Regions from separate parts of the Kitasatospora sp. NPDC059462 genome, predicted to be linked through region 3. Evidence: riboswitches for the same ligand, from Rfam matches in the RefSeq annotation. Region 3 holds a riboswitch; each other region holds the start of a gene.

Region 1 (7,795 bases), on a different contig from region 3:
GGCCTGGATGCCGCCGGGCCTCGGCGGGAAGTCGTTGGTCACGATCAAGGTCTTGTGCATCAGGCCACGGCTCGCTCGGTCGGGGGGTGCTCGGTGTACCGCTGGGTGATCCGTACGATAGGTCAACACCACGACCCGCCGGGAACGGATCCACGCACGGCAACCGTTCCACCCCCGGGTCTGTCCTAGTACCAGGGCGGTCGGCGTGGCCGGTCCGGCCCCGTGGCGGCGGCCCGGCGCCGAGCCGCCCGGACCGCCGGGCGCCTGTCGCGCGGCGCCGCCGACGGGACGTCCGAGACGAACGAGGGAGCGCAGTGGAGTTGGCCCCGGCCACCGAGTCCGGTACATCCAGCGGCGCCGAGGGCTCCGGCACGGCGCTCGCCGTCCGCCGCGAGCCGGCGCAGAGCACCACGCGCCCCTCCGGACGCTCGGGCGCGCTCATGGCGCTCGGAGCGAGCTGGGTGGCCACCCGGACGCTCCTGCTGCTGCTGGTGACCGGCGTGCTGCGGATGCCCGGCGGGGACATCACCGCCGACGTCTGGCTGATCTACCACGGCTGGTACGGCGTGCTGCAGACCGGCACCTTCCCGCTGGACGACGTCACCTGGCAGTACCCGCCCGGCGCCGCCCTGGTGATCCTGCTGCCGGGCCTGCTGCCCTGGTCGTACCTGGTGTCGTTCTGGGTGATCTGCGGGATCGCCGACGCGGCCGCGATGGCCCTGCTGGTCCGCACCGGCCTGCGCAAGGGCCGGGCGCTGACCGGCGCCTGGGTCTGGGTGGCCGGCGTCCCGCTGCTCGGCCCGATGATCTACAACCGCTACGACGTGATCGTCACCGCGATCGCGGTGGCCGGCCTGCTGGCGCTGATCCGCCGCCCGGCGATCGGCGGCCTGCTGCTGGGCCTCGGCGGCATCGTCAAGATCTGGCCGCTGCTCGGTCTGATCGGCACCCCCTCCGGCCGGCGCACCCGCCGCTCCTGGACGGCCGCGGCCGCCGCGGCCGCCGCGGTCGGCTTCCTGCTGGCGGCCGGGATGAACGGCGCCTTCGAGTTCCTGACGTTCCAGAAGGACCGCGGCATCGAGGTGGAGTCGGTCGGCGCGCTGCCGATCCACCTCGCCCGGATCACCGGGGCCTGGGACGGCAAGGTGATGATGAACTACGGCTCGGTCGAGATGCTCGGGCCGTGGGTGGACGTCGTCAGCAAGGTGATGCTGGCCGGCACCGTCATCGGCTTCGGCTGGCTGCTGCTGTGGCGCTTCACCGCCAAGCGGCGCAACGCGGCCACCATGTACGACGCGGCGCTCGCCGCGCTGCTGATCTTCACCGTGACCAGCCGGGTGATCAGCCCGCAGTACCTGGTCTGGCTGGTCGGCGTGGCGGCGGTCTGCCTGACCGTGCGCGGCACCAGCCAGCGGCCGGTGGCGCTGCTGATCCTGGCCGCCACCCCGCTGACCCTGGCGGAGTTCCCGCTGCTCTTCGGCGACGTGGTCGCCAGCCGGCCGGGCGCGATCGCCGTGCTGGCCGCGCGCAACCTGCTGCTGCTGGCCGCCACCGGGCTCTCCTGCGTCCGGCTCTGGCGCTCCACCCGGCGCACCGAGCGGCTCCCGGAGACCGTGGTGCTGACCCGCACCGAGCCGGTGCCGGCCGCCGCCTTCTCGGTGCGCCCGGGCATCGCCTACGAGCAGGACCTCCTGGACGGCATCGAGCGGCCGCGGAGCGCCCCCGGCGAGCGGCGCCAGGGCGCCAGGCCCTCGGCCCGGCCCCAGGGCCGCCCCTGACGTCCCCGGGGCCGCTCTCAAGGGGCCGCTCTCAAGCGGCCAGTGCCCGGACCTCGGCCAGCCAGTGGCGGGTGAACTCGGCCAGGCCCTCGCCGAGCCGGTCCCGCAGCAGCCCGTCCAGCCAGGCCTGCCGGTCCGGGCCCGGAGCCGCCGCGCCGACCGCCCGGTAGAGGGCCACCAGCCGCTGCGGCCCGAACCGGCGGGCGATCAGGTCACAGGCCAGCCAGGCCTGCTCGTAGACCTGGGCGAGGCCCTCCCCGCCGGCCGTGAAGGCGGCGTCCTCGGGCAGCGCGGCGGGCAGCCGGCCGGCGGCGACGTCCCGGGCCAGCTCCGGGGCGATCTGCCGGGCCGTGCGGCCCGAGTCGTGGTAGCCGGTCCAGTCGGCGGCGCCCTCGGAGAGCCAGAGCGGCGTCCAGGCGCGGGTGTCGGCCCGGGTCGCCACGTGCGCCGCCTCGTGGGTGACGACCACCTGCCGGCCGAAGTCGCTCAGGCCCGCGAAGGTCTCCGGGTTGACCAGGATCCGGTCGGCCGGGGCGTTCAGCGGCGCGCCGGGCGCCGCCACGGTGACCGCGGCCATCCCGGACCAGCCGGGCCGGTCGTCCGCCACCAGCCGGGCGAACTGCTCCCGGGTGGCGGGCAGTTCGAGCAGCAGCCGGCCCGCCCAGGCGCTGCCCCAGAGCGCTTCGACGGCCGCCGCCGCCCGGTCGCCGACGGCGGCGAGTCCGGCGGGGGCGGGTCCGGCGGACGCGGGAGCGCCCCCGGCGTCCACCCCGAGCACCAGGCAGCGCGCGCCCGCCTCGGCCCGTACCGCGCCGAGGTCCCACAGCGGTGGCGGCCCGCCCGCGCCCTCCTCCCGTTCGACCCGCCAGCCGGCCGCGGAGCGGGCCAGCGCCAGCCGGCGCGGGTGGACCACCGGCTGCCGGTCGTACCCGGTCACCTCGACGGTCAGCTCGGCGGTGGCGGCGCACCGCCCGGCCCGGTCCACCGGGCCGAGCAGCAGGTTGCGGTAGCCGGCCCGCACCGGCAGCGCGGGCGGCCCGGCGGTCAGCGCCCGGGCCCGCCCGTCGAGCAGCGCCAGGACCTCGGCGTGCTCGTCCGCGGCCGCGGCGGCGGGCCGCGCCGGGGCGGCCCCGGGCAGTGACAGCTGGACCAGCCCGCCGGCCGCGAGCAGCAGGGCGGTGCGCCGCGAGGGCCGGCGGCCGGCGGCGGGATCCGGGCGGCTCAGAGCCGGATCACCCCCGAGACGGGCATCGCGTTGACGGCCTCGTAGCGGACCTTGGCGCCCGGGTAGGGGGCGTGCACGATCACCCCGCCGCCGGCGTACATCCCGACGTGGTGCATGTCCCGGTAGAAGATCACCAGGTCTCCCGGCCGCGCTTCGGTGAGGCTGACCCGCCGCCCGGCGTACGCCTGGGCCTGCGAGGTGCGCGGCAGGGTCACTCCGGCCTGCCGCCAGCTCCAGTACATCAGACCGGAGCAGTCGAACGCCTTGGGCCCGGTGGATCCGTAGACGTAGGGCGCGCCGATCATCCGCACCGCGGCGGCCAGCGCGGCGGCGCCGCGTTCCGAGGCGGGCGGGGCGGTGCCGAAGTCCAGCCGGTCGGTGCCCCGGGTGGCCCGCTGCTCCGCCTCACGGGCGTCCTGGGCGGCGAGCCGGGCGCGCTCGACGGCGCCGAGGCCGTTGAGCAGCCGCTGCGCCTTGGCGAGCCGCTGCTGGATCTGCTGCTTGCTCTCGGCCAGCGCCTTGCGGGTCTGCTCCAGCTCGGCGAGCTTGGCGGTGGTCTCGGCCCGGCGCTGGTCGAGCACCCGCTGACGGCCCCGCAGCTCGTGCAGGGTCTCGTTCTGCCGCTCGGCGCTCTGGTCGAGGGCCCGGGCGCGGGAGAGGTAGGCCTCCGGGTCGGTGGAGAGCATCAGCTGGACGGTCCGGGTCATCCCGCCGCCGCGGTACTCGGCGCCGGCCACGGTGGCGAGTTCGCCGCGCAGCCGGTTGAGCTCGTCCTGGGAGACGGCGATCTGCTGCTGCAGATCGCCGGTCTCGTGCTGGAGCCGCTGCTGGGCCTCCTGGGCGGCGTTGAAGCGCTCGGAGGCCTGCTCGGCCTCGTCGTAGAGCTGCTCCACCTGTGCCTTGACGTCCTTGCGGTCGGCCGGGGCGTCCGGCGAGCCGGGCACGGCCCGGGCGCTGCCGCCGGCCGACACGCCCAACGCGGTGGCGGCCGCCGCGGTGAGCACCAGCGCCCGGGCGAGCACGTGCGCACCTGACAGCGGGGAACGGCGGTGCACGGCCATGCGACGTCGGCTCCGATCCTGGGCCCGGCCCGCCGCCGCACCGGAGCGGGCGGCTGTCGAAGCGGGCGTCCGGTGGCAGACGTTAGCGAGTCGGGGCAACCGATTCCAAACCCCTCCGAACCCGAATATTCGGACACTCCTCGGACATCAGATCGGTTCGCGGACCGAGCGTCCCGGCGGGCCGGGGAATGCCGCGGGCCCGGTCCCCCCGTGCGGGGGAACCGGGCCCGGCGGAGCCTGCCGACCGTGGGTCAGAGGCGCACGATGGTGTTGACCGGCATGTTGGACGCGGCCTCGTAGCGGACCGACGCGCCCGGCTTCGGGGCGTGGATGACCTGGCCGCCGCCGACGTAGATGCCCACGTGGTGGCGGTCGCCGTAGAAGATCACCAGGTCGCCGGGCTGGGCCTTGGAGATGTCCGAGCCGATCTGGGTGCCGGCGGTGGCCTGCGCCTGCGAGGTGCGCGGCAGCGACACGCCCGCCTGGGCGTACGCCCAGCCGGTGAGGCCCGAGCAGTCGAAGGAGTTCGGGCCGGTGGCGCCGTACACGTACGGGGAGCCGAGCTTGCTCTCCGCGGCGGCGATCGCGGCGGCGGCGCGCGAGCCGTTGGCGGCGGGCGCCGCCGGGGCGGCCGGCTTGGCGGTGGCGGCCGGGGCCGCCGGAGCGGCCGTGGACGGCGCGCTCGGGCTGGTGCGGTTGGCGTCGCGGGAGGCGCGCTCGGCGTCGGCCTTCTCCTTGGCGGCCTTGGCGGCCTCGGCCTTGGCGGCGTCCGCCTTGGCCTTGGCCTCGGCGGCGGCCTTCTCCTCGGCCGCGCGCAGCGCCTGGCGCTCCTGCTCGGTGAGCGTGTTGAGCAGGTCCTGGGCCTTCTGCAGCTTGCCCTGGACGTCCTCCTTCGAGGACTTCAGCTGCTGGGTGGTGGCCTCCAGCTCGGCGAGCTTGGCCTGGGTCTCGGTGCGGTCCTGGTCGAGCCTGCGCTGCTGCTCCTGGAGCTCCTTCAGCGCGCCGGACTGCGTGGAACCGGCCTGGTTCAGGGCGTCGGCCTGGCTGAGGAAGTTGTCCGGGCTGGCGGAGAGCATCAGCTGGACGGTCTGCGAGATGCCGCCCGTGCGGTACTGCTCGCCGGCGATCTCGGCGAGGCCGCCCTGCGCCTCGGTGACCGAGGCCTGCTGACGGGCCACCTTGTCCTGCAGCTCGGCGACCTGCTTCTGCAGCTCCTGCTGCTTGGCCTGGGCGCCGTTGTACTTCTCGGTGGCGACCTCGGCCTGCTCGTTGAGCTGGTCGACCTGCTCCTTGACCTGGTCCTTGGTCGGCGTCGGGTCGGCGTGGGCGCCGGACTGCGCGGAGAGGGCGACGGCAGCGGCGGCGACACCGGTCAGGATCGAGACACGGGTGCGGCCGGCGGGCTTGGGACGACGATGGGACGCCACGAAGGCGGACTCCTTCTTCCTCATCCGCCTACCGGGTGAGCTGACGGGTTCGGGCGGAAGCGTGCCCTACGACGCCTCACCCGCCGCTCGCGCGGCCGGCCTGGCGCCGATTCACCCCGGAGGAACGTGGTTCCCCGGCTCCGTTCCACAGCGGACCCCCGACTGCTGGGCCTTCACTCGGAGGGACGACCCGAAGGCGCCCTCCCGCTGCTTCACGAACTCGGCGGCGAACCCCGCCGCCACCCAGGCTGGGTGATCGACTGTGCGTGGTTCGAGGCACGACCCTAGTAACAGATCCGTGATCCGTTCAAATCCTTGTCAGAAAAAAGTCGGAAGAATACCCAAGTTCCCTTGTGAAAATGACCGAACGTGATCACATCCCCACATCGGGCTGATCATTCTCCGTCAGACGTTCGAATGCGCGGCCGAAACGTCAGCGCCACCCCCGGCCGGGGGTGGCGCTGATCACAGGAGCCGGAACGGGCCTCCGGGCGTGTCGTGGCGACCCGTCAGACGGCCCGCCGTCAGACCCGGCGGATCGTGTTGATCTTCATGGCGTCGGCCTTCATCACCTTCACCACGTCACCGGTGCGCGGCGCGTGCACCACCATGCCGTTGCCGATGTACATGCCGACGTGGCTGCGGTCGTCGCGGTAGATGACCAGGTCGCCCGGCTGGGCCTCGGCCAGGGAGGGCACCCGGGTGCCGTAGTTGCCCTGCGCCTGCGAGGTGCGCGGCAGCGAGACGCCGGCCTTGCCGTACGCCCAGACCATCAGGCCGGAGCAGTCGAAGGTGTTCGGGCCGACGTCGCCCCAGCCGTAGGGCGAGCCCTGCTTGCTCATCGCGAGGGCGACCGCGGAGCCCGCCTTGCCGCTCGCCTGCGGCAGGCTGCCCAGGTCGGTGCGCTCCGAGCCGCGGGAGGCGCGGTCGGCCTGCTGCTGCGCCGCCTTCAGGGCCGCGCGGTCGGCGGCGCTGAGCGAGTTCAGCAGCTCCTGGGCCTCCCGGAGCTTCTTGTTGACCTCGGCCTTGGTCTGGTTCAGGTCCTTGGTGGTGCTGTCCAGCGAGGCCAGCACGGCGGCCGCCTCGGCCTTCTGCTGGTCGAGCCGGCGCTGCTGGTCCTGGAGGCCCTTGAGCGCCTCGGCCTGGCTGGAGCTGGCCTGCTGGACGCTGGAGGCCTTGTCCAGGTAGCCGGACGGGTCGGAGGTGAGCATCAGCTGCACGGACGGGTCGATGCCGCCGGTGCGGTACTGCTCGCCCGCCACCTCGGCCAGCCCGGCCTGAAGCTGGGTCATCTGCTCCTGGCCGCGGGCCACCTGGTCCTGCAGCTGGTCCGCCTGCTTGCGCAGCTGGTCCGCGCGCTCCTTGGCCCCGTTGTACTTCTCGGTGGCCTGCTCGGCCTCTTCCTGCAACTGGTCGATCTGCGCCTTGACGTCGTCCTTCTTGGGCGACGGACTGGGCGCGGCGTGGGCGGCGACCTGGGCGGAGAGGGCGACCGCGGTCGCAGCGGCAGCGGTGAGCACGGAGACCCGCGCGCGGCTCGGCTGCTTGGGACGGCGGTGGGAGGCCAAGGGACCGGCTCCTTCTTCCAATGGCCTCACCCGAACGGGTGAGAATCCGGAAAATAGGTTTGACGCCAGACCCTAGTGAAGATCCACGCTTCGCGCCACTCCCCCGTTCGCGTGAACCCGAACCGTCCATCTGACTTCACAAAACACGCACAACACCGCAATCCCGGCGCTGACCAGCCGTCATACCGGCCGGGCCGCCCCGGGAACGGGCTACGGCCGGGCCAGCCGGTTGAGCAGCAGCACCGACGCGACGGGGCGCGCGCCGGCCTTCCGCACGCCCTCCGCGACCTCCCGGTCGGTGGAGACCACCACCACCGGACGCCCCTGCGGCTCGGCCCGGACCAGCCGGCGGATCAGCTCGTCCGCCGTCTCCCCGGTCCGGCTGAACCGCACCCGCACCCCGCGCGGCGGCGCCATGATCACCGGCACGTCCAGGTCCTGGCCGTCGAACACACAGGTGACCTCCGCCTGGGTGCGCTGCGCCAGCATCGCCAGCCCGCCCAGCAACCGGATCCGCTGCTGCTCCAGCGGCAGCGTCGGATAGCCCGTCTTGGTCACGTTGTAGCCGTCCACCACCAGATGGACCTGCGGGATCGCCAGCAGCTGGTCCAGCAGCGCCGGATCGTCCTCGGCCAGGCCGCGGCGCGCCACGTCGTGCGGCGAGGCCGCACCCGGCACCACCGCCTCCACCAGGTCCGCCGGGCGGATCTGGGACACCGGCAGCGCCAGCTCCCGC
Region 2 (7,795 bases), on a different contig from region 3:
GGGCGCGTCCTCGACGGCGGTCCGGACGCCGGGGAACAGTTCGCCGACGGTGCTCAGCACCACCTCGCTCTCGCCGAGCGCGGGCAGCACCTGGTCGATGTAGCGCAGGAACGCCGGGTTGGGGCCGACCACCAGGACGCCGCGCCGCTCCAGCACCGCGCGGTGGGTGTACAGCAGGTAGGCGGCGCGGTGCAGCGCGGTGACCGTCTTCCCGGTGCCGGGGCCGCCCTGGACGACCAGTGCGCCGGGCAGCGGGGCGCGGATCACCCGGTCCTGCTCGGCCTGGATGGTGGCGACCACGGTGGCCATCCGGCCGGTCCGCTCGCGGTCGAGGGCGGCCAGCAGCGCCGCCTCGCCGACGAGGCCGCGCCGGCCGCCCTCGTCCAGGCCGGCCAGGTCGAGCGCCTCGTCGTCCAGTCCGGTCAGGGTGCGGCCGCTGGTGCGCAGGTGGCGGCGGCGGAGGAGGTCGCCCGGGTCGGCCGGGGTGGCGGTGTAGAACGGGCGGGCGGCCGGCGCGCGCCAGTCGATCAGCACCGGCTCGTACGTCCCGGCCGTTTCGTCGGTGAGGCCGATCCGGCCGATGCGGCGGACCGTGCCGTCGCGGTGGTCGAGGCGGCCGAAGCAGAGTCCGCGCTCGACGGCCTCCAGCCGGGCGGCGCGGCGGACGGCCTCGGCGGCGTGCAGCTCGCGCTCCAGCCGGGCCTGGTGGGTGCCGCCCGGGCCGGCTTCGCGGCCGGCCGCCGCGAGGGTCCGGCGGGCGCGCTCGCGGGCGGCGTCCAACTGGGCGTAGAGGCCGGTCAGGTGGGCCTGTTCGGTGCGCAGGGCCTCGGCCAGGGAGGCGTCCGGTCCGGTCGGAGGAGGGGGAACCGCTGGAGATCCGTTCACGGGTGTGGTATCCTTGCGGCGAGGAGTTTGTTGGGCTCATTGCCTTGACTGCTCAAGTGTCCCAGCCTACCCGAGCCCGGGCCGTTCCGGCTGACCTCGGCTGTTAGGCTTGCGAAGCGTGAGCGCGAAGCCCCAGATCCCCAATGTCCTGGCCTCCCGGTACGCCTCGGCGACCCTGGCCCAGCTGTGGTCCCCCGAGCACAAGGTGGTGCTTGAGCGCCACCTCTGGCTCGCCGTCCTGAAGGCCCAGCAGGACCTCGGTGTCGAGGTGCCCGCCACCGCCGTCGCCGACTACGAGCGGGTGATCGGCCAGGTCGACCTCGCCTCCATCGCCGCCCGCGAGCGGGTCACCCGGCACGACGTCAAGGCCCGCATCGAGGAGTTCAGCGACCTCGCCGGCCACGAGCAGATCCACAAGGGCATGACCTCCCGGGATCTGACCGAGAACGTCGAGCAGCTGCAGATCCGCCAGTCGCTGGAGCACGTGCGCGACCGCACCGTCGCCGTGCTGGTGCGCCTGGGCCGGCTCTCGGCCGAGCACGCCGAGCTGGTCATGGCCGGCCGTTCGCACAACGTGGCCGCGCAGGCCACCACCCTGGGCAAGCGCTTCGCGTCGATCACCGACGAGCTGCTGGTCGCCTTCCGCCGCCTGGAGGAGCTGATCGCCCGCTACCCGCTGCGCGGGATCAAGGGCCCGGTCGGCACCGCGCAGGACATGCTCGACCTGCTCGGCGGCGACACCGACAAGCTCGCCGAGCTGGAGCGCCGGGTCGCCGCGCACCTCGGTTTCGAGAACGTGCTCATCAGCGTGGGCCAGGTCTACCCGCGCTCGCTGGACTTCGAGGTGCTGACCGCGCTCGTCCAGCTGGCCGCCGCGCCGTCCAGCCTGGCCAAGACCATCCGCCTGATGGCCGGCCACGAGCTGGTGACCGAGGGCTTCAAGGAGGGCCAGGTCGGCTCCTCGGCGATGCCGCACAAGATGAACACCCGCTCGTGCGAGCGCGTCAACGGCCTGGCCGTCATCCTGCGCGGCTACGCGTCGATGACCGGCGAGCTGGCCGGCGACCAGTGGAACGAGGGCGACGTCTCCTGCTCGGTGGTCCGCCGGGTCGCGCTGCCGGACGCCTTCTTCGCCTTCGACGGCCTGCTGGAGACCTTCCTGACCGTCCTCGACGAGTTCGGCGCCTTCCCGGCCGTGATCGAGGCCGAGCTGGACCGCTACCTGCCGTTCCTGGCCACCACCAAGGTGCTGATGGGCGCGGTGCGGGCGGGTGTCGGCCGGGAGACCGGTCACGAGGTCATCAAGGAGCACGCCGTCGCCTCCGCGCTCGCGATGCGGGCCGGCGCCCGGGAGAACGAGCTGCTGGACCGGCTGGCGAACGACGAGCGGATCCCGCTGGACCGGGCCGCGCTGGATGCGCTGCTGGCCGACAAGCTGTCCTTCACCGGTGCGGCCGGGGCGCAGGTCGCCGAGGTCGTCCGCCAGGTCGAGGCCGTCGCGGCCGCATACCCGGAGGCCGCCAAGTACGCGCCGGGCGACATTCTCTGACGGAACGTCACGCCCGTCCGCCCGCCGCTCCGGCGGGCGGACGGCCGGGTCGCAGCCCCGTCGCCGGTCAGGCGGCGGGGCCCTCGCGGCGTTCGGCCGCGACCGGGGCCGGGTGGCCGGGGTCGAGCGGCGGGCCGTTGGTCGCGCAGGCGTAGCGGCAGTCCGGCTCCGCCACCGGGTGCGCGTCCTCGGGGGCCAGCACGTTGCCGTGGACGGCCACCAGCGCGGTCAGCCCGCCGGCCACCAGCAGCCCGGCACAGATCAGCATCGAGGTGCGGAAGGCGGAGTCGACCGCGTCCGGCACCTGGTAGGCGTCGCCGCTCAGCCCCGACAGTGCGGGCAGCGCCGCGACCGCCAGCAGCCCGGCCGCCCGGGCGGCGGCGTTGTTGACCCCGCTGGCGATGCCCGCGTGACGCACCTCCACCGCCGCCAGCACGGTGGCGGTCAGCGGCGCGACCAGCAGCACCATGCCGCTGCCCATCACGGCGACGGCGGGCAGCACGTCCGTCCAGTACGAGGCGCCGGGGCCGATCCGCAGCATCAGCAGGACGCCCGCCGCGCAGAGCAGCGGGCCGACGGTCAGCGGCAGCCGCGGGCCGATCCGCTTGCCGAGCCGGCCCGCCCGGGCCGACAGCACCAGCATGATCACGGTGATCGGCACCAGGGCCAGCCCGGAGACCAGCGGGGAGAACCCGGAGACGATCTGCAGCTGCACCACCAGCAGGAAGAAGACGCCGCTGAACGCCGCGTAGACGGTCAGGGTGACCAGGTTGACGGCGGTGAACAGCCGGGAGGAGAACAGGCCCAGCGGCAGCATCGGCTCCGGGGTGCGGCGCTCGACCGCCACGAAGGCGGCGCCGAGCAGCAGGCCCGCCGCCCCGGTGACCCAGACCGCGGGGGACAGGCCCTTCCCGGCGGCGGTCAGCGCATAGGTGACGGCGCCCAGCGCCAGGGCGGCCAGCACCGCGCCGAGCACGTCGAAGCGGCCGGTCGCGGACTCGTCGCGGCTCTCCGGCACGTGCCGGGCGGAGACCGCCACCACCAGCGCCGCCAGCGGCAGGTTCAGCAGGAAGATCCAGCGCCAGCCCGGGCCGTCCACCAGCCAGCCGCCGAGCAGCGGGCCGACCGCCGCCGAGACCCCGCCGAGGCCGGACCAGAGTCCGACCGCCGCCGAGCGGTCCTCCGGGTGGAAGACGGCCTGGAGCATCGCCAGCGAGCCCGGGGTGAGCAGCGCGCCGCCGACGCCCTGGACGGCGCGCGCGACGATCAGCACCTCGACGGTGGGCGCGGCGGCGCAGGCCGCGGAGGCGGCGGCGAACCAGACCACGCCGAGCAGGAAGACCCGGCGCCGGCCGTACCGGTCGCCGAGCGCTCCGCCGAGCAGGATCAGGCCCGCCAGGGTGAGCAGATAGGCGTTGAGCGTCCATTGCAGGGCGTCGAGTTGGGCGCCGAGGTCGGCGCCGATCCTGGGCAGCGCGACGTTCACGACGGTCCCGTCGAGCATCGCCATGCTGGAGCCGAGCACCGTCGCCAGTAGTACCCAGCGACCCTGCGCGGTGCCCAACCGCAGGGTGCCGGCCTCGGAGGTGGCCACGGCCCATGGTCGGTCCGGCGGGGCCCACGTGACAAGGGTCACCGGGGGTGTGTCGGGGGATGTCCTTTCCGTGAGTGATCGTGTACGCACTGGTTCCGGCATTGGCGCAGGGTTGCGGATCACGTGCGCGCGGTGAATGGATTGTGTGCGTACTGTGCATGCCTTTTCTGCGCAGCGTCACGGTGGGGCGGACTTTGGTCCCGGGCCGCGGAGATCGACATTGCTTCACCCGAACGGATGAGTTTTAGTTCAGCGACCGCCCGGCGTCAGCCCGGGTGGCCACCGGGTGGAACGCCTAGTCCTGCCGCTGCCCGGTGGTACGCAACGAACTCTGTACGGCAGGAGCGGGGGACCCACAGGTAAGTCGCCGGACCCGAATTCGCGGTCCGGCTAGGGGTGAAGCCGCCTTTTGCGGCCGGGCAACTCCAGCCCGAACCCGACAGCTCACCTCGCAGGCGTCGGAGAGGACATTTCCATGCCCGCACAGGCTCGTCGTATCGCCCTGCCCCGCGCCGCCCGCATCGGCATCGCCACCGCTGTCACCGGTGCCGCCTTCGCCCTCCCGCTGGTGACCACCGTCTCCGCCCAGGCGCACGAGGTTCCGGCCGCCAAGCCCGCCGCTCAGGCCGCCGCCCAGGCCGCGCCGGCCGCTCAGGCCGCTGCTCCCGCCGCCCAGGCCGAGGAGAGCTACAAGGTCGTCGGTGGGGACACCCTGTCGAAGATCGCCGACGCCAAGAACGTCACCGGTGGCTGGCAGGCGCTGTACGAGCACAACCGCTCGGTCGTCGGCGCCAACCCGAACCTGATCTTCCCGGGCCAGCAGCTCGCGCTCGGCACCAAGGCCGCCCCGGCCGCCAAGCCCGCCGCCCCGGCGGCCAAGCAGGCCGCGCCCGCCGCCAAGCAGGCCGCGAAGCCGGCCGCTCCGGCCGCCAAGCCGGCCGCCCCGGCGACCAAGCCCGCCGCTCCGGCCGCGAAGCCGGCCACCCCGGCGACCAAGCCGGCCGCCCCGGCCGCCAAGCCCGCCGTGCAGACCACCGTCGCCCCGGTGACCGCGACCCCGGTCGTCGCCGCCACCTCCGGCTACGTCGCCCCGCTGGCCAACCCGAAGCTCGGCACCGCCTACGGCGTGGCCGGCTCGATGTGGTCCTCCGGCCACCACACCGGCGCCGACTTCGTCGCCTCCACCGGCACCCCGCTGCGCGCCGTCGCCAACGGCACCGTGGTGAAGGCCGGCAACGGCGGCGCCTACGGCAACGAGGTCGAGATCAAGCTCGCCGACGGCAAGTACGCCCAGTACGCGCACCTGTCCTCGATCGGCGTGAAGGTCGGCCAGACCGTCACCGCCGGCCAGCAGATCGGCCTCTCCGGTGCGACCGGCAACGTGACCGGCCCGCACCTCCACTTCGAGATCCGCACCGGCTCGGAGTACGGCTCGGACATCGACCCGATCGCCTACCTGCGGGCGCGCGGCGTCGCGATCTGACCCTCCGGTCGGATCACCTCCGCCACCGCTGGGTGCGGGGCGAGACGGCTCCCCCGGGATGGTCATGTCGGGTGACCGCTCGACCGGGTGAGCACCGCACCTCCAGCGGATCGACGGGCGCGGGACACGCCCGTCCGGCCGGCCCGGTTCGCGAGACCTCCCTCGCGAGCCGGGCCGGCCGTCGTCGTCCCCCGGTCGAACGGGCCGGCCCGCGGCTCGAACAGGGCGTCAACCCGGCGGTGCTGACGCCGGGTCACCCCGCTTTGCGGGCCCGGGTGCGGCCCGCCGATGCTGTCGGCTTGTCATCGCCCGTCCGCTCCGGCGGGCGGCGCAGCCACGGCAGGTGAAGGGTGCCGGATGGCCATCCAGCGCGGGGACGCGACCGGGGACGTGACCGCGGGCGCGGGGCGGCGGGACGGGGTGGACCGGCTGAAGGCGGACTCGGTCGGTCTGCCGGGCGTGGTGTTCATGGCGGTCGCCACGGCGGCGCCGATCACCGCGATGACCGGCAACCTCCCGATCGTCATCGGCCAGGGCAACGGCGCCGGGGCGCCCGCCGCCTACGTGTTCGCGACCCTGGTGCTCACCGTCTTCTCGGTCGGCTACGTGGCGATGGCCCGTCACATCACCGCGGCCGGGGCGTTCTACGGCTACATCTCGCACGGGCTGGGCCGGGTGGTCGGGATGGCCTCGGGGCTGCTGGCGCTGCTCGCGTACGTCGTCTTCGAGGCGGCCGTCCTCGGCTTCTTCGCGTACGCGCTGCGCGCGCTGGTCGCGGCGCAGCTGGGGGTGGTGCTGCCGTGGGGCTGGTACGCGGGGCTCGGGCTGCTGGTGATCGCGGTGATGGCCTGGTTCGACCTGCACCTGACCGCGCGGGTGCTCGGGGTGGCGCTGGTGCTGGAGGTCGCGGTGCTGGGCGCCGTGTCGCTGGCCGTGCTGGTCACCGGCGGCGGGCCGGACGGGCTGGTGGCCGGGGAGGCGCTGGATCCGCTGAACGCCTTCCGCGGCGCCGGTGGCGCCGGTGGCGCCGGTGGCGCCGGCGGGGACGGCGGAGGGGCGGGCGCGGGGCTGGGGCTGTTCTTCGCGTTCTGCTCCTGGGTCGGCTTCGAGTCCACCGCGATGTACGGCGAGGAGTCCCGCGACCCGAAGCGGGTGGTGCCGAGGGCGACGCTGATCTCGGTGGTCGGCGTCGGGCTGTTCTACGTCTTCGTGTCCTGGATGATCGTCTCCGGCAACGGTGCGCGGCGCGCGGTGGAGGTGGCCCGCGGCGCGGTCCCCGGCAAGGACGGCAACAGCCTGTTCTTCGACCCGCTGGGCGCGCACCTCGGCGGCTGGGCGGTCACGGTCTTCCAGTGGCTGGTGGTGAGCGGCTCCTTCGCCTGCGCGATGGCCTTCCACCAGTGCGCGGCCCGGTACCTGTACGCGATCGGGCGCGAGGGGTTCGTCCACCCGGCGCTGGGGCGCACCCATCCGCGGCACGGCTCGCCGCACGTCGCCTCGGCGGCCCAGTCGGTGGTCGCGGCGGCGCTGGTGGCCGGGTTCCTGCTGGCCGGGATGGACCCCTACGCGCACCTGTACACGCTGCTGGCGCTGCTCGGGACGATGGCGATCCTGATCGTGCAGACGCTCTGCTCGTTCGCCGTGGTCGGCTGGTTCCACGTGCAGGGCCGCCATCCGGGGACCCGGCACTGGTTCCGGACGCTGGTGGCGCCGCTGGCCGGCGGGGTGGGCATGGCGGGGGTGGTGGCCCTGCTGGTGGTCCACCGGGACGCGGCGGCCGGCGCGGCCGCCGGCACGCTGCTCTTCCGGCTGATGCCGTACCTGGTGACCGGCACCTTCCTGGGCGGCCTCGGGCTGGCGCTGTGGATGCGCGCCCGCCGGCCGGACCGGTACGCCCGGATGGGGCGGATCGTCCTGGAGGACGCGGCGGAGCGCTCCGGGGAGGCCGAGCCGGTGGGTGCCTGACGGCCCGCCGGGCGGTTCGGCGGCGGCGGTACAGGGACGGGCGGTTCGGCGGCGGCGGTTCCGGGACGGGTGGCTCGGCGGCGGGCCGTCAGGGCGGGCGGTTCAGGGGCGGGCGGCGGGCAGCTCCTGCTCGGCGGCGGTCAGCAGCTGGTGCATCCGGTGCCCGAACTCGTCGGCGTCGCGGGCCGGTTCGGGGAAGACCAGGCGGACGTCGCGGTGGCCGTGCGGGTGGTCCAGGCGGAGCACCAGGCCGTACCGGTCCAGGGCGAGCGGGCGGACGGCGGGGCGGGCGGCGAGCAGCGCCGGGTCGAGCAGCCGG
Region 3 (7,795 bases):
GGTGGGTTTGTATATTTTTATAAGAGACCGGAGCGGCCGGCGGGGCGGCGGCGCCCGGGCCGGCCGGGGCGTCCTGCGCCGGCCGCCTCAGACGACGGCCACGTCCTGCACCGGCCGCCGCTGCGCCGGGACGACCACCTCGCCGATCGCCTCGCCGACCAGGGCGACCAGCTCGGCGAGCCGCTCCAGGTCGAGGTGGTCGGGCAGGTCGCCGAGCGGGACGATCCGCTCGCCGTCCGGCCCGGCCACGCAGAACAGGTCGATCGGCCCCAGGTGCTTCTCCGCCGTGTCGACCAGCGCGGCGACGTCGCTGGGCCGGCGGACGTCGCCGCAGACGCCGACGACCCGGCAGCCCGGCCGGTCGAGCTCGGTGGCGAGGTCCTCGGCGATCCCGACCCGCTGGTCGGCGATCAGCACGCCGACGGCCCCCGCAGCGGTGAGCCGCCGGGCGAGGTCCGCCCCCGACCCGCCGTCGAGCACGGTGATCACGACGACCGAACCGGTGACCCGCATGGCCTTGCTCCTCCCTGTGGGCGGCTCCGCACCGGCGCCCACGGACATCTTGCGGAGGATCGTAGGCAGGTCCTGACCCTCCGCAACAGGAATTACCCCTCAGGTGACCAGGCTCACGCCTGCCGCGCGCGGCGGACCGCGTCCGGGTCCCGCGCCGCCCGCGCGCACGGCGTGCGCACGCCGTGCGGTGACCGGGACACGCCCGGGATACCGTCGACCCATGCCAGCTCAGCCCGCCTCCCCCCGTCCGCCCCTGTTCACCTGGGAGTTCGCCGCCGATCCGTACCCCGCGTACGCCTGGCTGCGCGAGCACGAACCGGTGCACCGGACCACCCTGCCGAGCGGGGTGGAGGCCTGGCTGGTCACCCGGTACGCGGACGCCCGGCAGGCGCTCGCGGACAGCCGGCTCTCCAAGAACCCGGTGCACCACAGCGAGCAGGCCCACCGCACCGGCCGGGTCGGCATCCCGGGCGAGCGGCAGGCCGACCTGATGACCCACCTGCTGAACATCGACCCGCCGGACCACACCCGGCTGCGGCGGCTGGTGTCGAAGGCGTTCACACCGCGCCGGGTGGCGGCCTTCGAGCCGCGGGTGCAGCAGCTGACCGACCGGCTGATCGACGGCTTCGCCGCGCGCGGGTCCGCCGACCTGATCCACGAGTTCGCGTTCCCGCTCCCCATCTACGCGATCTGCGACCTGCTCGGGGTGCCGGCCGAGGACCAGGACGACTTCCGGGACTGGGCCGGGATGATGATCCGGCACGGTGGCGGTCAGCGCGGCGGCGTGGGGCGCGCGGTGAAGCGGATGCGCGCCTACCTGGCGGAGCTGATCCACCGCAAGCGGGCCGATCTCGGCGACGACCTGATCTCGGGGCTGATCCGGGCCAGCGACCACGGCGAGCACCTGACCGAGAACGAGGCCGCGGCGATGGCCTTCATCCTGCTGTTCGCCGGCTTCGAGACCACGGTCAACCTGATCGGAAACGGCGTGTACGCGCTGCTGCGCAACCCGGGACAGCGCGCCCTGCTCCAGGAGTCGGTCGGCCGCGGCGAGAGCGCGCTGCTGGAGACCGGCATCGAGGAACTCCTGCGCTACGACGGGCCGGTGGAGCTGGCCACCTGGCGGTTCGCGACCAGTCCGCTGACCATCGGCGGGGTGGGGATCCCGGTCGGCGACCCGGTGCTGGTGGTGCTCGCCGCGGCGGACCGGGACCCGGCGCGGTTCGCCGACGAGAACACCCTGGACCTGGCCCGGACGGACAACCCCCACCTGGGCTTCGGGCACGGCATCCACTACTGCATCGGCGCCCCGCTGGCACGGCTGGAGGGGCGGGCCGCGCTGGCCACCCTGCTGACCCGGCTGCCGGACCTCGAACTCGCCGCGGACCCGGTGGACCTGCGCTGGCGGGGTGGTCTGATCATGCGTGGACTCCGTGAACTTCCGGTGGAATTCACGCCGGAGAAAACGCCCGGCGGCAAGGCTCCGGAGACCGGCTCCGAGGGCTGACGCATCGGCACAACGCGCTGACGGAGACTCTCCGTTGCCCGGATCCGGGGTGTCTGAACCACCCTCAATCCGGACATACCGCCCCGGTTGGTAGGCAATCCATCACATGACGTGATGTCCATGTGATATCGACGATATGAGCTTGTGATTGCTCTGAAGATCTGTCTACTCTCCCTGGAGTTCGCAGCTGCGAGCCCCGTGCGCGGAACGCCGAGTCCTGCCCGCCGCGCCACGGGAAACCGACCAGAACCCTGGGCAGGGGCGGGGGACCCAGGTTTTGCGCCGTCTCCCACGGCTAGGGGTGAAGCCGCCTCCGCGCGGCCGGGCCACCTCCCGGTCCGAACCCGACAGCTCACCTCGCAGGCGTGCGGAGAGGGACCCCTTCATGCTGTTCGTTGGAACCGGTCGTCACCGTCGCCGTACCCAGGCCGAGAAGGCCATCGCCGTCGCCGGTGTCGCCGGCGTCGGACTGGCCATGCCGATCCTGAGCGCCACCGGCGCCTCCGCCGCCCCGGTCTCCACCTGGGACGCGGTCGCCCAGTGCGAGAGCGGCGGCAACTGGAGCATCAACACCGGCAACGGCTTCTACGGCGGCCTCCAGTTCACCTCCAGCACCTGGAAGGCGTACGGCGGCACCGCCTACGCGCCGCAGGCCAACCAGGCCTCCAAGGCCCAGCAGATCTCGGTCGCCGAGAAGGTGCTCGCCTCGCAGGGCCCGGGCGCCTGGCCCGTCTGCTCCAAGAAGGCCGGCCTGAGCAAGGGCGGCGCCCCGGCGGCGGTCGACACCTCGACGGACGCCAAGCCGGCCGCCCCGAAGCCGCAGGTCCCGCAGGCCGCCCAGGAGGCCAAGCCGCAGCAGGAGACCGCGAAGCCCGCCGCGCCCAAGCACGCCGCGCCCAAGCAGCAGGCCCCGCAGGTCCAGCAGCAGGCCGCCAAGCCGCAGGCGCAGCAGTACGCGCCGAAGCACGCCGCGCCCAAGCAGGAGGCCCCGCAGGCGCAGCAGCAGTCGCCGGCCTTCTCCGGCAAGGCCGGCTGGGACGCCGACGCCAAGGTGTTCTGGTACCAGAGCAACGGCGCCTGGTACTGGACCAGCCACCAGAGCGTCTACCAGCAGTACGCCGGCCAGCAGGCCGCCGCCCCGGCCGCCCCCGCCGCGCAGCAGCCGGCCGGCCAGGGCTACACCGTCCGCTCCGGCGACACCCTCGCCGGGATCGCCACCGCCCAGGGCGTCTCCGGCGGCTGGCAGGCGCTGTACGACGGCAACCGCGGCACCGTCGGCGCCGACCCGAACCTGATCGTCCCGGGCCAGGTGCTGAGCCTCGCCTGACGGCCGGTCCGGCCGCACGGGACGAAGGGGGACCGATCGGTCCCCCTTCGTCCGCATCCGGCCCCCTCGGGTCGGGCAACCAGGTGAACTACCGGTGGGTAGCCGGGCCACACGCTGAGACGGAGCCGAGGTCGACGTGGCCCGGACAGCCCGTGCGGTTAGGCTCTGGTCGTAACGACTCCGCAATCGTCCGGCCGACAGCACCCACCGTCAGCCGAACCTGCTTCCGCTAGGAGATGCCTCGTGCCGTCCATCGATGTCGTCGTCGCCCGTGAGATTCTCGACTCGCGCGGCAACCCCACGGTCGAGGTCGAGGTCGGCCTCGACGACGGCAGCACCGGCCGTGCCGCCGTCCCGTCGGGTGCCTCCACCGGCGCCTTCGAGGCGCTGGAGCTCCGCGACGGTGACAAGAACCGCTACTTCGGCAAGGGCGTGGAGAAGGCCGTCCTGGCCGTCATCGAGCAGATCGGCCCGGAGCTGGTCGGCTACGACGCCACCGAGCAGCGCCTGATCGACCAGGCCATGCTCGACCTGGACGCCACCCCGGACAAGTCCTCGCTCGGCGCCAACGCCATCCTGGGCGTCTCGCTGGCCGTCGCGCACGCCGCCTCCGAGGCCAGCGACCTGCCGCTGTTCCGCTACCTGGGCGGCCCGAACGCCCACGTCCTGCCGGTCCCGATGATGAACATCCTCAACGGCGGCTCGCACGCGGACTCCAACGTCGACATCCAGGAGTTCATGATCGCCCCGATCGGCGCGGAGTCCTTCTCCGAGGCCGTCCGCTGGGGCGTCGAGGTCTACCACACCCTCAAGGGCGTGCTGAAGGAGCGCGGTCTGTCGACCGGCCTGGGCGACGAGGGCGGCTTCGCCCCGAACCTGGACTCCAACCGCGAGGCCCTGGACCTCATCGTCGAGGCCATCCAGAAGGCCGGCTACGTGCCGGGCAAGGACGTCGCGCTCGCCCTGGACGTCGCCTCCTCCGAGTTCTACGAGGACGGTGCCTACCAGTTCGAGGGCAAGGCGCTCACCTCCGCCGAGCTCATCGAGTACTACGCCGGCCTGGTCGACGCCTACCCGCTGGTCTCCATCGAGGACCCGCTGGACGAGTCGGACTGGGACGGCTGGAAGGCCATGACCGAGAAGCTGGGCGACAAGGTCCAGCTGGTCGGCGACGACCTGTTCGTCACCAACCCGGCCCGCCTGGCCCGCGGCATCGAGACCGGCACCGCCAACGCGCTGCTGGTGAAGGTCAACCAGATCGGCTCGCTGACCGAGACCCTGGACGCCGTCGAGCTGGCCCAGCGCAACGGCTACCGCTGCATGATGTCGCACCGCTCCGGCGAGACCGAGGACGTCACCATCGCCGACCTCGCCGTCGCCACCAACTGCGGCCAGATCAAGACCGGCGCCCCGGCCCGCTCCGAGCGCGTCGCCAAGTACAACCAGCTGCTGCGCATCGAGGAGATCCTCGACGACGCCGCCGAGTACGCCGGCCGCGGCGCCTTCCCGCGGTTCAAGCACGAGGGCTGAGCCCGCCCGGCGGCGCCCCGGCCGTCGACGCCGGGACGTCCCGGTAGCGCACGCCTGACCGGTGCCCCGCCGTTCACCCCGTAGGGTGGACGGCGGGGCACCGTCGCGACCAGGAGCGGACCAGGAGCAGGAGGGGGACACCGGAGATGGCAGGCTGGAGGATCCCGGGCTTGGCGGCCCGGCCCCGGTTCACGAGCCGGGCGACCGTCCTCGTGCTGGTGCTCTGCTCACTGGTGGCGATCCTGGCCTACCCGACCCGGCAGTTCGTCTCCCAGCGCTCGGAGATCTCGGCGCAGCGCGCCCGGGCCGAGCACGCCCGGCAGCAGGTCGAGCAGCTGCGCCGGGAGAAGGCCCGCTGGCAGGACCCGGAGTACGTCAAGGCGCAGGCCCGCACCCGGCTGCACTACGCGATGCCGGGGGAGACCCCGTACATCGCGGTGGACCCGGCGGCCAAGGACGCCGGGAAGTCCGCGCTGGGCGCACCGCCGCCCGCGGCGGGCCCGGCGGCCGCGCCGGCCAAGGCGGCCCGGCCCTGGTACGCCAGCGTCTGGGACTCCGTGGACGCCGCCGCCGCGCCGGCGGCCCCCGCCGCCCCGGGGCAGTCCGCCCCACCCTCACCACCCGCCCCCGCCCCCGCTGGAGACAGCTCCTCCCATGACCACTGAGAACCACCCCACCGTCTCCGACGAGGACGTCGCGGCGATCGCCGCACAGCTCGGCCGGGTCCCGCGCGGCCTGCGCGCCGTGGCCCACCGCTGCCCGTGCGGCAACCCGGACGTCGTGGAGACGGCCCCCCGCCTGCGGGACGGCACGCCGTTCCCGACGCTCTACTACCTGACCTGCCCCAAGGCCGCCTCGCTGATCGGCACCCTGGAGGCGGACGGCGTGATGAAGGAGCAGAGCGCCCGGCTCGCCGAGGACCCGGAGCTGGCCGCGGCGTACCAGAAGGCGCACGAGGACTACATCGCCCGCCGTGACGCCATCGAGGTGCTGGAGGGCTTCCCGAGCGCCGGCGGCATGCCGGACCGGGTCAAGTGCCTGCACGTGCTGGTCGGCCACTCGCTGGCGGCCGGCGAGGGCGTCAACCCGCTCGGCGACGAGGCGATCGGCATGCTGGAGGACTGGTGGGCCAAGGGCCCCTGCGTCTCCGCCGCCGAGGTCGCGGCCGCCGGCGATCGGGTGGTCCGCAACCGGGCCAAGGAGCAGGACCATGCGGCCGTGATCGCGGCCAAGGAGCAGAAGACCGCCGAGCGCGCCGCCAAGCGGGCCGCGCAGGAGGCGGACGAGGCGGGGGAGGCCGGGGCGTGACCACCACCCGGGTCGCCGCGATCGACTGCGGCACCAACTCGATCCGGCTGCTGGTCGCCGACCTCGACCCGGAGACCGGGGCGATCACCGACCTGGACCGGCGGATGATCATCAACCGGCTGGGCCAGGGCGTGGACCGCACCGGCCGGCTGCACCCGGACGCGCTGGAGCGCACCTTCGCCGCCTGCCGGGAGTACGCCGGGGTGATCGCGGACCTCGGGGTGGGCCCGGAGCGGATCCGCTTCGTCGCCACGAGTGCCTCCCGGGACGCCGAGAACAGCGCCGAGTACGTCGACGGCGTGCGGGCGGCCCTGGGCGTCGAGCCCGAGGTGGTCAGCGGCGAGGAGGAGGCGCACCTGTCCTTCGTCGGCGCGACCAAGGAGCTCACCGGCGGTCAGTTCCCCGCCCCGTACCTGGTCTTCGACCTGGGCGGCGGCTCGACCGAGTTCGTGCTCGGGGACGAGGACGTCCGGGCGGCGCGCTCGGTGGACATCGGCTGCGTCCGGCTGACCGAGCGGCACTTCGGCGGCGCCGAGCTGCCGTCCGACGAGCAGATCGCCGAGGCGCGCGCGCACGTGCGGGCGGAGCTGGACCGGGCCGCCGAGGCCGTCCCGCTGACCGGCGCGGCCACCCTGGTCGGCCTGGCCGGCACGGTCACCACCATCTCGGCGATCGCCCTGGACCTGCCCCGGTACGACTCGGAGGCGATCCACCACTCCCGGATCTCCCGGGAGCGGGTCGCCGAGATCGCCGACCGGCTGCTGCACGCCACCCACGCGGAGCGGGCGGCGATCCCGTCGATGCACCCGGGACGGGTGGACGTGATCGCGGCCGGCGCGCTGGAACTGCTGGAGATCATGGAGCGCACCGGCGCCGCCGAGGTGGTCGTCAGCGAGCACGACATCCTCGACGGAATCGCCTGGAGCATCGCCCGCTGAGCAGGCGGAGGACCCGCCGACCGGCCCCGGCAGCCCCCCCTGGGGCTCCGGGGCCGGGGCGCGCCGACGGTCGGGCGGGAATGTTCGTGAATTTCTTCACATGAGGATCCGGTCTTTCGCCGTACTCGGCGGCCCGGTCCGTCCGATATGTGGGACCGAAGGTTCGCCGGGGGTGATCACCGCTGGATCGCAGGTTCCGGCCCGCCGGAGGTTTGAAAATCGAAATCCCATGCGGGAACCGGGCCGTGTCAAGGATCGTTGCTGCTCAGCGGGGGCGTCCGAACGGACGTGCGCACCGGGGGCCCGGGAGGGCCGCGCGGGGTCCGGCGGGGGGCCGGAACGGGGGCGCGCAGTGTAGCAGAAGGGGTCCATAAGCTTGTGAGCGGGCTCACGAAGACTGCTCCGGGCGGTGCTGGATACTTTCGGATATGAGCACCACGGAGCGTCCTCGCATCCTCATTGTCGGCGGTGGTTACGTCGGCCTGTATGCCGCGATGCGCATCCTCAAGAAGATGCGCTACGGCGAAGCGACCGTCACGGTCGTGGACCCGCGGTCGTACATGACGTACCTGCCCTTCCTCCCCGAGGCGGCCGGCGGCAACGTCGCGCCCCGCAACCTCGTCGCGCCCCTGCGCACCGCGCTGAAGAACGCGGAGGTGCTCACCGGTGCGG

Evidence for each region. Region 3 has a riboswitch for cyclic di-AMP ahead of ACFXAM_RS27040 (transglycosylase family protein). Riboswitches for the same ligand answer to the same signal wherever they lie in the genome.
Region 1: it holds a riboswitch for cyclic di-AMP, as region 3 does, so the genes downstream of both, ACFXAM_RS24485 (NlpC/P60 family protein) here and ACFXAM_RS27040 (transglycosylase family protein) in region 3, are expected to answer to the same signal.
Region 2: it holds a riboswitch for cyclic di-AMP, as region 3 does, so the genes downstream of both, ACFXAM_RS05705 (peptidoglycan DD-metalloendopeptidase family protein) here and ACFXAM_RS27040 (transglycosylase family protein) in region 3, are expected to answer to the same signal.

The regions. Positions count from the first base shown of each region.
Region 1 is NZ_JBHYUU010000107.1:1,126-8,920, forward strand. Features, by position in the region: gene ACFXAM_RS24465 (glycosyltransferase family 4 protein) at 1-60, opposite strand, end outside; gene ACFXAM_RS24470 (glycosyltransferase 87 family protein) at 315-1,778, shown strand; gene ACFXAM_RS24475 (hypothetical protein) at 1,810-2,799, opposite strand; gene ACFXAM_RS24480 (NlpC/P60 family protein) at 3,000-4,064, opposite strand; gene ACFXAM_RS24485 (NlpC/P60 family protein) at 4,316-5,491, opposite strand; cyclic di-AMP (ydaO/yuaA leader) riboswitch at 5,502-5,654, opposite strand; gene ACFXAM_RS24490 (NlpC/P60 family protein) at 6,016-7,059, opposite strand; gene ACFXAM_RS24495 (NYN domain-containing protein) at 7,270-7,795, opposite strand, start outside.
Region 2 is NZ_JBHYUU010000012.1:22,373-30,167, forward strand. Features, by position in the region: gene ACFXAM_RS05690 (HelD family protein) at 1-822, opposite strand, end outside; gene purB (adenylosuccinate lyase) at 995-2,434, shown strand; gene ACFXAM_RS05700 (MFS transporter) at 2,502-4,028, opposite strand; cyclic di-AMP (ydaO/yuaA leader) riboswitch at 4,341-4,501, shown strand; gene ACFXAM_RS05705 (peptidoglycan DD-metalloendopeptidase family protein) at 4,504-5,511, shown strand; gene ACFXAM_RS05710 (APC family permease) at 5,869-7,476, shown strand; gene ACFXAM_RS05715 (DUF2470 domain-containing protein) at 7,579-7,795, opposite strand, start outside.
Region 3 is NZ_JBHYUU010000128.1:17,105-24,899, reverse strand. Features, by position in the region: gene ACFXAM_RS27050 (SDR family NAD(P)-dependent oxidoreductase) at 88-513, opposite strand; gene ACFXAM_RS27045 (cytochrome P450) at 734-2,020, shown strand; cyclic di-AMP (ydaO/yuaA leader) riboswitch at 2,252-2,400, shown strand; gene ACFXAM_RS27040 (transglycosylase family protein) at 2,406-3,347, shown strand; gene eno (phosphopyruvate hydratase) at 3,591-4,877, shown strand; gene ACFXAM_RS27030 (septum formation initiator family protein) at 5,048-5,542, shown strand; gene ACFXAM_RS27025 (DUF501 domain-containing protein) at 5,514-6,185, shown strand; gene ACFXAM_RS27020 (exopolyphosphatase) at 6,182-7,123, shown strand; gene ACFXAM_RS27015 (NAD(P)/FAD-dependent oxidoreductase) at 7,552-7,795, shown strand, end outside.